3 regions of the Paraburkholderia graminis genome follow, and region 3 is predicted to be linked to each of the others. Evidence: riboswitches for the same ligand, from Rfam matches in the RefSeq annotation. Region 3 holds a riboswitch; each other region holds the start of a gene.
What was found. A riboswitch is a leader RNA that binds a small molecule or an ion and turns the genes downstream of it on or off. The one in region 3 is predicted to bind cobalamin.
Positions count from the first base shown of each region.

Region 1: it holds a riboswitch for cobalamin, as region 3 does, so the genes downstream of both, CUJ91_RS03935 (TonB-dependent receptor domain-containing protein) here and cobA (uroporphyrinogen-III C-methyltransferase) in region 3, are expected to answer to the same signal.
Region 2: it holds a riboswitch for cobalamin, as region 3 does, so the genes downstream of both, cobG (precorrin-3B synthase) here and cobA (uroporphyrinogen-III C-methyltransferase) in region 3, are expected to answer to the same signal.

Region 1 is NZ_CP024934.1:890,433-892,691, forward strand. It holds gene CUJ91_RS03925 (cell division protein ZapA) at 1-273, opposite strand, end outside; gene CUJ91_RS03930 (hypothetical protein) at 270-626, opposite strand; cobalamin riboswitch at 845-1,193, shown strand; gene CUJ91_RS03935 (TonB-dependent receptor domain-containing protein) at 1,283-2,259, shown strand, end outside.
Region 2 is NZ_CP024935.1:1,080,189-1,082,447, forward strand. It holds gene cobG (precorrin-3B synthase) at 1-1,071, opposite strand, end outside; cobalamin riboswitch at 1,155-1,345, opposite strand; gene cbiE (precorrin-6y C5,15-methyltransferase (decarboxylating) subunit CbiE) at 1,430-2,259, shown strand, end outside.
Region 3 is NZ_CP024935.1:1,371,750-1,374,008, forward strand. It holds gene cobW (cobalamin biosynthesis protein CobW) at 1-141, opposite strand, end outside; cobalamin riboswitch at 308-588, opposite strand; cobalamin riboswitch at 658-901, shown strand; gene cobA (uroporphyrinogen-III C-methyltransferase) at 1,106-1,828, shown strand; gene CUJ91_RS24300 (cobalamin biosynthesis protein) at 1,825-2,256, shown strand; gene cobO (cob(I)yrinic acid a,c-diamide adenosyltransferase) at 2,253-2,259, shown strand, end outside.

The sequences.
Region 1 (2,259 bases), on a different replicon from region 3:
GTTCATTTGATGCATTGTACGCCGGATTTCTTCAGCGGGAAATGCTTCTCCGTGACGCACGCTTGTTTGCAGCTTAAGCAGTTCGGATGCCAGCGACAGCGCAGCCATGACTGCAATGCGATCCGTGCCGCGCACGTTGCTGTTATTGCGGATCTTCGACATTTCGGCGTCGACTCGCGCGACTGCTTCAAGCAGCGCGCCTTCCGTTTCCGGCGAGCAGGCGAGGCGATAGGGCACGCCGAGAATCGATACTTCGATCTGCTTGGTCGTCATGCATTTTCTCCGTGGCGAGTGGCGTCGCTCTCTGTTTCGACCTCGTGCGGAGCGGGCTCGAGCAGATCGAGCTGGTTGTCCGGCTCGTTGTGCGCACGCGCACGCGGCAATTTTTCGAGGATCGCGTTCAGACGCACCTGCGCGTCGTCGATCTTGGCCGACAGCGCGTCGCGCTCCGCTTGCAGTGCGTCGCGTTCCTCGCGCAGCAGCGCAAGTTCCGTGCGCGTAGCTTCGGCTTCGGCGCGCGACTGCGCGAGTTGCTCTTCGAGCGCGAGGCGCGCTTCATTGTGGCGCTGGCTGATCGCGATCAGCTTGCCGATATTCTGTGAAAGTGTTTCGAGTTCGGTGAGCATGTGCTGCGTCCTCTAAAGACATCGCATTTTAGCGCGGAATGTCGCACGTTCCGACATTTGTCTCGTTTCGAGACGTAACAACCCCGCTTTTTGCAGCCTTTTTTCGACTGAAGAAGAGAAACTACGCGCGTGCCGGAGATCGCGTCGGACAATAGCTCGACCCTGTCCGAATGAATCGCTCTCGCGGCCCGCGTTCTTGACTGACTCAGAGGGCGCTCATACACTGGCCGCACTCTGGTGCCCGCGCGCATTTCATTGTGCGCGCAGTTAAACGGGAAGCAGGCCGCGCCGTTCTACCCGAACGCGCCAACCTGCGCTGCCCCCGCAACGGTAAGCGACCGCATTTCGCGTGCATTGCAGTTCGTCGCATTCGCTGCAGTTCATTGCTGCTCATCGCAGTTCAGTGCTGCGGTACGAATCGTATTTCGAACAGCAGTTCGCGCTTTTGCAGTTCGATCCCCATCGCGTGTTCCGGTTCAACTCGCGAGTGTGCCACTGCGCGTCACGCGTGGGAAGGCGGGATCGAAAGTCGTTAGCCCGGATACCGGCCAGAGGGAGGGGCGCGCGGCGCGAATTGTCAAAAGCGCACGCGCCTCGTTACGCGACGGCCTGCGGGGAAGCGGGCCGCGCACGCCATCCACGGGAAATCTCACTTCATGCTGTCCCCCATCGCCCGCGCGGTGCTGCTCGCTTTTGCCGGGCTGCCCCATCTCGCGCATGCGCAGGCCGCCGCGCCTGCAAACGCCGACGCTTCGTCCACTGCTGCGTCCACTGCATCGTCCACTGTTTTATCGCCCGTCGTGGTGACCGCCGAGCGCGGACCGCAAGCGCTTGCCGATACGATCCCGCAGACGTCGCTATTCGATCAGCAGGACCTGGCCGACACCACCGCAACGGATCTGCCCGGCCTGCTGCAACTCGCGCCCGGCGCGCAAATCTCGCGTACAGGCGGGCCCGGTTCGACGGCGAGCCTTTATTTGCGCGGCGCGTCGTCGACGCAATCGCTGATTCTCATCGACGGCGTGCGCGTCGATTCCGTGAGTCTCGGCACCGCGCAAATCGCGCAGATTCCGCTCGATCAGATCGATCACGTCGAAGTCGTGAACGGCAACGTGTCCGCGTTATATGGCTCGGGCGCGATCGGCGGCGTGGTACAGGTGTTCACGAAAGACGGCGGCGCGCATCCGCCGCGTTTCAATTTCTCCCTGGGCTACGGCAGCTATCACACGCAGACGCAGCAGGTCGGCGCGAACGGCGCATTGGATAAAGACGGCCGCACGACCTTCAGCATTTCGCTCGCGCGCTCGAAAGACGACGGCTTTTCAGCGCTCAATCCAAGCGAGGCGCCCAACGCGAATCCGAACGCGAACGGCTATCTGAACGAGAGCATTTCGGCGTCGCTGCGCCACAAGTTCAACGACCAATGGGACGCGGGCGTCCGCTATCTGCAGTCGAACGGCAACAACAGCTACGACAACGCGTACGGCGCGCCGACCGATCTGAACAACCTCTACACGAAAGTGCGGCAGGTGTCCGCGTTCGCCAACGGCAAGCTGACCGACTGGTGGACCACGCACTTCATCGTGTCCGAAGGCGACGACCGCAGCGTATCGAAGACCAACGGCCTCTACAA
Region 2 (2,259 bases), 290 kb from region 3:
CAGCAGAACGCTTTGCCACGGCGTGATGCGCAGCGCGCCGTTCGCGTGTTGCCGCGCCAGCGAAGCGAGGCCATGCAGCGCGGTTGCGTCGATGCGGCCGAGCAGCGGTTGACCGCCGACGTGCCACGTTCCCGCGATACGCTGCGCGTGAGCGCCGACGCGCAGCGTGGCATCGGCGGGCGTGCTGCGCTGCCACTCGGCGAGCGCTGCGTCGCGTGCCAACGGGAAATCGACGTAGGTTTGCGCGTGTCGCAGGATCGCGTCGGCGGAATGTTCGGCGAGCAGGTGACGCATGCGGGTCGTGTCGGAGTCGGCGGCGAGATCGAGGAACGTATGCAGCAGCGCCCGCACCAGCGCCGGAACTTGCGACGGCAACACGGCGGCGAGTGCGCCTGCATCAATCGTCGCCGAATTCGTCGCAGCAACCGGTGGACAACCGGCGAGGCCGAACATGAAGCGGATCTCGCCGGAACCATCCTGCGATGCCGCGAGCCACACGTCATGCGGATGATCGAGCCGCGCAAGACGCTCGCCGCCGTCGACGAGCAGTGCGAATTTCGGCGACAGCGCCGCAAAACGTGCGTCGCTTTGCAAGAGCGCGAGCAACGTCGTGCAGAGCGGCCTCGTATCGAAGAGCGCGGAGGGGTCGCGCCCTGCGGTAGGGCTGATCATCACGTTGCGGATGTCGTCGGCGGCTGAAGCGGTGAGAGCGGCGGAAGACCTGGTGTCGGCTTTTTCTTCAGAAGAAATAGAAGCCTCCGCCAAAGGCCCAAGCCCCGCATCCACCAGCGCCGCAATCAACGCCGCTTCCTCGCCGCCACGAACGCCGCGCAGTTGCAGATTCGCGCGGTTCGTCAACTCGATCACGCCCGCCGCGTGCTGCGCGCCCGCATCCGCGATCGCGTGGGCCTGAGCCGCGCTCAACTCGCCGCCCGGCAGCTTGATCCGGCAGATGCCGCCGTCGCGCGCGGCGACGATCCGCAGGAGCCCCGGACACGCCGAGGGCCGCAGCGCGAAAGCCGCGTCAGGCAACACAGTGGAGGAGGGAGAAGCTCGATTCAAGACGGACACCGCGGTTAGCGTCGCGCGACGGCCCGAGCAAGCGATAAAGCGGCTTGGCTGCGGCATCGGTACACCCCGCCCGATGTTGGCTGGCACGAACAGTCTCGCCGGCAGGTCTCCTGGCTCGCAGGTCGTCGTCCGCCGCGGCCTTCCCGGTCGAACCAGTGGCGCTTAGCGCAGGCGGACTCGCTGCATACAGTTGCGGGGGCAGCCGCAGCGGCGATGGTTTCCCCGCTGTGTTCCCTCTTAGGCCCCGAAGGGCACCGGCGGCTGTATTATGCCTTTTTTCGGATAGCACAACGAGGCTGGACGCTTTGACCGGCGTGGCGCAGCGCATTGTTTTGAGAGACATCATGAGGAAGGATGCATGCCGGCGTGGCTGACGGTAGTGGGCATCGGCGACGACGGCTTCGCCGGTTTGGGACGGCCCGCGCGGCGTGCGTTGCTGGAGGCGTCAGCGATTTACGGCGGCGAGCGTCATCTGTCGATGCTGCCGGCGCGGCTCGCCGCGCGCCGCGCCGCGTGGCCGCGTCCGTTCGATCTCGCGCCGTTGCTCGCCGAGCGCGGCCGCTCCGTCTGCGTGCTGGCGAGCGGCGATCCGATGCTGTTCGGCGTCGGCGCGACGCTGGCCAGGCAGTTGCCGGCCGACGAGTTGCGCGTGCTGCCCGCACCTTCGTCGTTGTCGCTGGCCGCCGCCCGGCTTGGCTGGCCGTTGCAGGAGGTGGCCGTCGTGTCGCTGGTCGGCCGGCCGCTGCCGACGCTGAATGCGCATTTGCACGACGGCGCGCGCGTGTTCGTGTTGAGCGCGGACGGCGGCACGCCCGCGGCGCTCGCCGCGCTGCTGAACGCGCGCGGCTTTGGCGCGACGCGCATGACCGTGCTCGAACATCTCGGCGGCGACGCGGAGCGGCGCATCGACGGCCGCGCGGATCAGTGGTCCGCGCGCGACGTTGCCGCGCTGAACCTGATCGCGCTCGAATGCCGCGCGACGGATGGCGCGCCGCGTCTGCCGCTCACTTGCGGCTTGCCCGACGACGCGTTTCGCCACGACGGCCAGTTGACCAAACGCGATGTGCGCGCGATCACGCTCGCGCGCCTCGCGCCGACGCCCGGCGAATTGCTGTGGGACGTGGGCGCGGGCAGCGGCTCGATCGGCATCGAATGGATGCGCGCGCATCCGGCTTGCCGCGCGATTGC
Region 3 (2,259 bases):
GAGCTCGCCGAACTCGTTGACGATCACCGCAATGCGCTTGCCGCCCGCATTCCGAAGAATGTGCCGCAGCAACGTCGTCTTGCCGCTGCCGAGAAAGCCCGTGACGATGGTGACGGGAATCTTGCGCATCTGAACTTGCATGGTGAGTCCATCCGTGAGAGTTGCATCTGCTGGCCGGCCGAATCACGCGCTTTGCGCATGACGTCGCATCGCAAAACGCGGGAACGCACGACGGCCTTGCCGCTACACCAGGGAAACGCAGAATACGGGTATGAGGTCATGAGCGCAGCGCCGCTTCCCCGCGGCGTTCGCCCTTCGTGTTCCGGCCGGTATCCGGGCTGGCGAAAGCGCCGCTTCCCCTTCCCGGACGAGTGATTTCTCGCCCAGTGGTGATATGCCGACGCGGCCTTGCGCGTGGACATCGAAGCCGGCTCCGCGGCGCCATGCAAACCGCCATGACGTCGCTTTTCGCTTACCGTTGCGGGGGCAGCACAGGTTGACCCGATCCATGCGAGGCGGGCGCCCTGTTTCCCGTTTAACTGCATGCGCACGAGCGCGCACACGAGCACCAGAAGTGCGTGCGAGTGTAGGCCGCGCGCCTTGCGCCGTCAAGAAAACGCAAGCCCGGCGCGCTTATCGGACGGGCTTGCCGTGTGCTATCGTATGCGCGCGTCTGGTGCCCGCACATGCGCTCGCGTGTGCAGTTAAACGGGAAACAGGCAGCGCGCTTGCGCTCAACCTGTGCTGTCCCCGCAACGGTAAGCGACCGGCGGCGCGATTATTTTTTGCGCCGCACATGCGTTTTCAGTGCCACTGTCCAGCACATTCGAATGAATGTGGGCGGGAAGGCAAAGCGCGTGAGGCCGCCAGCCCGGATACCGGCCAGACGCGGAGGCGGCCGTGCGTTCTCGACGTCACGCCGCCGGCCGCCGGAATCCGCGAGGGACGGATGTGAAGGCGCTCAAGCACGACTTAGGGAAGCGGTCTGCAATCCGCGTTTACTGTCGTGCGCGAATGCACAGTTTCAAATGACTTCAATCTCCATCACATTGCGTGTACACCGACGCTGCATGATTGCATGCGCGTCGGCGCGGCGCATGCCGCGATGAAACGCGCATGGCTGATCGGCGCAGGCCCCGGCGACGTCGAACTGATGACGCTGAAGGCAACCCGCGCGCTCGCGCAAGCCGACGTGATACTCGTCGACGATCTGGTGAACCCCGACGTGCTGCAATTTGCGCGCGCCGATGCGTGCATCGTGTATGTCGGCAAGCGCGGCGGTCATCCGTCGACGCCGCAACACGGCATCGTCGAACAAATGCTCGCGCATCTGAACGAAGGGCGCAGCGTCGCGCGACTCAAAGGCGGCGATCCCTTCGTGTTCGGCAGAGGCGGCGAAGAGCAACAGGCGCTGCATGCGGCGGGCGTCGACGTCGAAATCGTCAGCGGCATCACGGCCGGCATTGCGGCGCCGGCGGCCATCGGCATTCCGGTCACGCACCGCGATCATGCGCAAGGCGTGGTGTTCGTGACCGGCCACGGCGCGGGCACGAGCGAGCCGGATTGGGCCGCGCTCGCCGCCACGCGCATGACGCTCGTGATCTATATGGGCATGCGGCGGCTGAACGACATCGTCGGCGCGTTGCTGGCAGCGGGCATGTCGGCACAGACTCCGTGTGCCGCGATCGAATCCGCAACGCGCCCCGAGCAGCGGCATGCGCTCGCGACACTCGGTGATTTCGCCGATGCCGTCGCGCGCGCGGGACTCGGCTCGCCCGCGATCGTGGTGATCGGCGGCGTGGCGTCGCTGGCGAAGGATGTCCGATGAAAACGCTTAGCGTGGGCATCGGTTGCCGCTTGCAGACGTCGGCGGAAGAAATCGAAAACGCTGTGCGCGCAGCGCTCGGCTCGCATTCATTCGAAGACATCGCGGCCGTCGCCTCGATCGAAACCAAAGCGCAAGAACCCGGCTTGCTCGCGTTCTGCTCGCGCCACGGGTTACCGCTGAAGCTGTTCACTCGCGAGCAGATTGCCGCGCTGCATGTCGCCGAGCCGTCGGCGGCGGCGCGCGAGCATCTCGGCGTCGACGGCGTCTGCGAACCTTGTGCGTTGCTCGGCGCGTCGATCCACGCTGCTGCTCACACGCCCTATCTCGTCGCTCGCAAAACCGTTCACGCGGGCGTCACTGTGGCGATTGCATCGACCGAACACGCGCTGCCGCGCAGCGCCACCTTCACTGACCAGGACCTTCCATGAAGA